DNA from 2 places in the Flavobacterium acetivorans genome. Region 2 is predicted to be linked to the other one. Evidence: riboswitches for the same ligand, from Rfam matches in the RefSeq annotation. Region 2 holds a riboswitch; the other holds the start of a gene.

Region 1 (3,197 bases), 1.4 Mb from region 2:
TTCTTTTCCAATAAAGGAATAATCGTTTTGGCATGTAATATTGTCGCACCAAAATTAGCCAACTCATTGGCTTCGTTAAAAGTCAGATGATCAATTTTCTTGGCATCCAAAACCAAATCCGGATTAGCAGTGTAAATTCCATCCACATGGGTATAATTCTGAAGTTCTTCGGCATCCAAATAATTAGCCAGCAACGAAGCGGTGTAATTACTGCCATTTCTCCCTAAAGTCGTCGTATCATTGTTGTTATTTGAACCAATAAAACCGGTAACAATATTTACTGTTGTCCCATTGTTTTCCTTAAAGTGTTGGATCACATTTTTCTTCGAAAGTTGTTCTAAAGGTTGCGCATCACCAAATTTAGAATCTGTTTTCAGTAAAACTCTAGAATCTGTAAAATGAGCCTTTACACCCTGTGAAACTAAGATTGCGGTCAATAATTTTGCCGAAATCAATTCGCCCTTAGAAAGAACCTGATCTTTTATTTTAGTGCTATAATCTCCAATCAGGCTAATTCCCTCAAAAAGTTTTTCCAATACTTGAAATTCTTCTGACAAATCAACTTCTGGATAATCTCCGTTTTGGTATTTTTTAAAATCTTCAAATAATGCTTTATAATCTCCATTTTTAGAAGCCAATTTTAGAATCTCTTCTAATTCGTCAGTTGCATTTCCGCGAGCTGATACAACCACAGCAATTTGTTCTCCTTGATTTACTTTGTCAACAATAATTGAAACAACTTTACTTATTCCTTCACCGTTCGATAGTGATTTTCCTCCAAATTTTAATATTTTCATTTTATTCTATTTTATTATTGCCATTAAAAAATATCGGCAAGTAAATTATTTAATTGTTCGTATTCAATCAAAAAGGCGTCGTGCCCGTGTACTGATTTAATTTCCTGATAAGAAACTTCTAGATTAAGTTTCTTTAATTGCTGATAGGTTTCTTTATTTTCTTTTGCTGTAAAAAACAAATCTGAATCAATCCCTATAATGTGAACGGAAGCTTCGATTCTGGAAGCCAAAATCTCAAATGAAGCTGTTCCTCTGCTAACATCAATTGTTTTAAGCAATTGGTTCATCATTTTATAAGATGACAGCTGAAATCTTTTTTGTAGTTTTTCTCCATGATGAAGCAGCCAGCTTTCGACATTAAAAATGGCTAATTCTTCGTTTTTGGTTCTTTGAAATTTTTCTTTGAAAGATTCAGGCGTGCGGTAACACAACATGGCGTGTGTTCTGGCGTCCTCGATAGGTTTACTGGAATTATTTAATATTTGTTCTTGTAAAAAACAATTGGCAATCAACCAGTCAGTCGATTTCCAATCGGTCGCAATAGGAATCAAATGCTTGGTGATTTTTGGTTCCAAAGCGACCATTTCCCAAGCAATTCCGCCACCAACTGAACCGCCAATTAAAGCATACAATTGATCAATTTTTAAAAACTGAAGCCCTTGAATAAACAATCTAGCGATGTCTCTGGCCTTAAAATCCAAATAATTATCTATAATAGTTTCATCATAACCATTGCCCGGTATGTTAAAAGCAATTATGGTGTATTTATTGGTGTCTATGGTTTTATTGTCCCCAATTAAATCATTCCACCAGCCATCTATTCCTACAACGCTGGAATTTCCGGTTAAGGCGTGGTTGACCAAAACGATTGGGGCAGTATTTAACGTTGGTCCAAAAACCTCAAAAGTTAAGTTTATGGCAGGATAAAGAACGCCACTTTCGGTGGTGAAATTTTTTATGGTAACAGGATTGAGTTTATTTTCCAATTTCAAATCTTTTAAAATTTTGATTTGTCTGGAAATATTAGAAAGAAAAAGCTAGAAATAAACTAGAAGAATTCTTGTTGTTATCTTTCCACTTGAGTGTGGTAGAATGCAGCACCTTCTTCGATTTCTCGAAGGGTTGCTAAGGCTTCATTGGGTCTAATCCCTCTGCCTTTCTTTATAACATTTCAGTACGTTTGTGAACTTATTGGCGCAAATTAACTACATTTTTTGTTAATATGCAAACATTAATGCTTTAGATTTTATTCTTAAAATAGTACAAACACAAAAACGCAAGACAATACTGAACATTGCTATCCAGAAATTACTTGCGGTTAAGTTCCTATCAAAAAAAGGGAAAGCCCGTTATATGAAAAGGGTATCATTCTCTTTTGAATACATTAAGACTTGTAATAAATTAGACTGTTTTTTAAAGCCATTTTCATCCGTTGGGTCCATTCCAACTCTTGAATTAACTAAGTCGTTATTTGATAAATTAATTTTATTTCTATTTGGCCATAAATTCCTGAAGAAATTAAATCTTTTTCTAAATGTGTTTGTTGTGCTCATTTTGTTTGTTATTTTAGATTCTTATTTTATTTTAGTGTTTGTTGTTTTTCTTTATTCCTGATGACTAGTTAACGATTATAAAAAAACCCTTTTGGACAAAATACCAAAAGGGTTAAAGTAATATCTACTCCTAACTTTTGGAAATCAGCATCCTTTTGCAAAAAACTTTGCAGACAGCGATTTACTATTTTTAATGACGTAATTATTCATCTTGTATTTTATCAAAATTTATTCAAATTAAAAAGCCTCCCAATTTATTTACTATTGGGAGGCTTTTGCTATATGGTGTGTAAATTAAATGTAGTTACAACCCGGCAGATTCCTCCGAAATATTTTTAACCTTTTTGCAAATCTTAAAATTCATTTTTTGTTTTTCTTGATGTAACAAATATGGTTATTTTTTCTTTATTTTCCAAATGATTTAAGGCATTTTAACGTTCTTTTATTAGAAAAAATACTTTTTACTCATCTAATTAACAGACCCATAACAAATGCTTAACATCTAGACCAATAAATACCAAATTGACCGTTTAACTTCAAGTCTTATTTCTCAAGAAATAGATCCTTTCTTCAATTATACAGAATCGATTCGGCTTTTACTACAAACTCTCAAAAACAGCTTTCAAATCTGCTTTTAAATCCTCGATATCTTCCAAACCTACTGAAAGGCGAATCAAATCATGACTAACGCCAGAAGCAACTTGCTGCTCTGCTGATAATTGTTGGTGGGTTGTACTGGCAGGGTGGATGATTAAAGACTTTGTATCTCCAATATTAGCTAACAGAGAAAACAACTTGGTTTCATCGGCCACTTTCTTAGCAGCTTCAAAACCGCCTTTTAAACCAA
Region 2 (3,197 bases):
TTTTAATTAAATTAAAATAACAGCAAACTTAATTATCATAAATTATTTTGATACGAAAAAAGGCTTAAAATAATTTCGAAAACCTTACTTTTGCATCACTATTTAAAAAAAATCACATAAAATATATATCATGAGTGTTTTAGTTAATAAAGATTCCAAAATAATTGTTCAAGGATTTACAGGAAGTGAAGGAACTTTCCACGCTTCTCAAATGATTGAGTACGGTACTAACGTTGTGGGTGGTGTTACTCCGGGTAAAGGAGGAACTACGCATTTAGACAGACCTGTTTTTAATACAGTGAAAGATGCTGTAGAACAAGCTGGAGCTGACACTACTATCATTTTTGTACCACCTGCTTTTGCTGCTGATGCAATTATGGAAGCTGCTGATGCTGGAATAAAAGTGATTATCGCAATTACAGAAGGAATTCCTGTTGCTGATATGATTCACGCTAATAACTATGTAAAAGAAAGAAATGCAAGATTAATTGGTCCTAACTGTCCTGGAATTATTACTCCTGGTGAAGCTAAAGTGGGTATTATGCCAGGTTTTGTTTTCAAAAAAGGAACCGTAGGTATCGTTTCAAAATCAGGAACTTTAACTTATGAGGCTGCTGATCAAGTGGTAAAACAAGGATTAGGAATCACTACTGCTATCGGTATTGGTGGAGATCCAATCATTGGAACTACTACTAAAGAAGCGGTTGAATTATTGATGAACGATCCAGAAACGGAATGTATCGTTATGATTGGTGAAATTGGAGGTCAACTAGAAGCTGATGCTGCTAAATGGATCAAAGCTGATGGTAACCGTAAACCAGTTGTAGGATTCATCGCAGGAGTTACTGCTCCAGCGGGACGTACAATGGGTCATGCAGGTGCTATCGTTGGTGGAGCTGATGATACTGCTGAAGCTAAAAAACAAATCATGAGAGACAACGGTATTCATGTTGTTGATTCACCAGCTGAAATTGGTAAAAAAGTAAAAGAAGTTTTAGGATAGTTTACTATTTAAAACTAAAAATAGATTAAGCCTCACAATTTGTGGGGCTTTTTTATTATAAATCGAATTAAAAAAATACCTTTGCAACTTATTAAAAAATAAGCTTTTTAGAAGTTTATTTTTAATAAAAACAATATAAATGAATGGTTTTGAATTGTTTTTCATGTCTTTGTGAGCTAGTTTTTCCAAAGCCAATCCAAATAAAAATAAAATAATATGTATAAGGAATTAAAAAAGTTCGAAGTTAGCAATCAGTTTTCATTTTCTATCGATCATAGTTTAGAGGAAGTTTGTAATGCTTCTGAAGGATCTGGTGTGTTTTTAGTTTACGCAGTAGGAGATGACAAAGAGTTGATTATGGTTGGTTCTACAGGAACTGTTCAAAACGACGGAACATTGAAAATCAAAAATGGCGGTTTGTATGATAAAATCGTAAACGGTCACCAATTTGCAAAAACAGGAAGAAAATATTCTTGGCCGGCACAAATGAAAAAGGAAGACATTAGTGTATTAGAAGTGGTTTGGTACGACACTTTCAATGATACAGTTAAAGCTATTCCAACGGCTGTAGAAGGACAAGTTTTGCAGAATTTCTTAGATGAAAACGGAAAATTACCAAGATGGAATGTGGCTTTCTAAAACATTGCAATCTATATAATTTTAAAAAAGCTTTACTTCGGTAAGGCTTTTTTTTGCTTTAAAATCATAAAAACTAGCAAAGGAATGTTTTTATATTAAAATATATATTATTTTTGCAGCCGTTATCACGAATCTCTATTAGGAGATAGCAACCTGCAACAACGAGCAAGGTGCTAAAACGATAAGCCAAATCCTTTGGAAAAAATGTTGTTTTTTATTCCTGTTTTGCTTTTTTGTTTTTCGTCATATCCCTTTCATTTAATAAATTGATTATGACAAAACATGTTAAAAATGATGGTAATCCATTCGCTTTAATTCCTTTATTGATTTTTATCTTTACTTTCTTGGGAGCTGGTATTTGGCTCAATGATTTCTATGCGTTTCCATCTCCGGTTGCGGTTTTATTGGGAATTATTTCTGCATTTCTCCTTTTTAAATCATCTACAGAGGAGAAAATTTCAACTTTGATAGCCGGATGCGGAGAAAGTAAAATAATGACTATGTGTTTGATTTATTTACTGGCTGGTGCTTTTGCAGTCGTGAGTAAAGCTACGGGCGGTGTAGATGCAGTAGTAAGTTTAGGAATTAATAATATTGATGTTGCCTATTTTCCGTTGGGAATTTTTTTAATCGCTGCTTTTTTATCTACGGCAACTGGAACTTCGGTTGGAGCGATTGTCGCCATTGGACCCATAGCGGTAAGTTTGGCTGACAAAAGTGGCGCTTCTTTGCCTTTAATTTCAGGTGCTTTATTGGGAGGTTCGATGCTGGGAGACAATCTTTCGATGATATCGGATACTACGATTGCGGCAACACAATCTTTGGGTTGTAAATTGAAGGACAAGTTTAAAATCAATTTATTTATTGCTTTTCCTGCTGCGCTAATCACTATTTTAGTTCTCTTTTATTTGGGATTAAATTCTGATATTAACACCGTTGCAATTCCTACAAACAGCTTTAATTGGGTTACTATAGTTCCTTATGTGTTGGTGATTGTTCTGGCGGTATCCGGAGTTAATGTTTTTTCGACATTAATTATTGGCACTTTGCTTGCTGGTGCCATCGGTTTTTTTGGGGATAATTTTACTTTGATGGCTTTTACCCAGAAAATCTATGAAGGCTTTACCAGTATGACTGAAATTTTCTTACTTTCTATGCTTACAGGTGGTTTAGCAGCCATGGTAGATAAAGCCGGCGGTATCGATTATGTTTTGTCTCAGGTGAAAAGACGCATTAAAAGCAAAAAATCAGCTCAAACTGGAATTGGAACATTAGTGGGACTCGCGAATTTAGCAATTGCTAACAATACGGTTTCTATCGTCATTACGGGAAATATTGCCAAAGAAATCAATGACGAATATGATTTAAATCCAAGGAAAACGGCAACAATACTTGATATTTTTTCTTGTATTATTCAGGGGATTTTGCCTTACGGAGCTCAAGTGCTGCTAATTTTAAGCTTTGCTAATGGGAAACTGAATTTCGTAGATTTAATCAGTAATGCCTGGTATCACTTATTCTTGTTTATCTTTACATTGGTTGCTATTTATGCCAA

What was found. A riboswitch is a leader RNA that binds a small molecule or an ion and turns the genes downstream of it on or off. The one in region 2 is predicted to bind S-adenosylmethionine.
Region 1: it holds a riboswitch for S-adenosylmethionine, as region 2 does, so the genes downstream of both, LNP19_RS02555 (alpha/beta fold hydrolase) here and LNP19_RS12055 (Na+/H+ antiporter NhaC family protein) in region 2, are expected to answer to the same signal.

Annotation. Positions count from the first base shown of each region.
Region 1 is NZ_CP087132.1:567,161-570,357, forward strand. It holds gene thrA (bifunctional aspartate kinase/homoserine dehydrogenase I) at 1-797, opposite strand, end outside; gene LNP19_RS02555 (alpha/beta fold hydrolase) at 821-1,783, opposite strand; SAM riboswitch class I at 1,861-1,967, opposite strand; gene LNP19_RS02560 (hypothetical protein) at 2,147-2,350, opposite strand; gene LNP19_RS02565 (O-acetylhomoserine aminocarboxypropyltransferase/cysteine synthase family protein) at 2,950-3,197, opposite strand, start outside.
Region 2 is NZ_CP087132.1:2,761,289-2,764,485, forward strand. It holds gene LNP19_RS12040 (UDP-3-O-(3-hydroxymyristoyl)glucosamine N-acyltransferase) at 1-20, shown strand, start outside; gene sucD (succinate--CoA ligase subunit alpha) at 131-1,003, shown strand; gene LNP19_RS12050 (hypothetical protein) at 1,220-1,642, shown strand; SAM-I-IV-variant riboswitch at 1,760-1,857, shown strand; gene LNP19_RS12055 (Na+/H+ antiporter NhaC family protein) at 1,915-3,197, shown strand, end outside.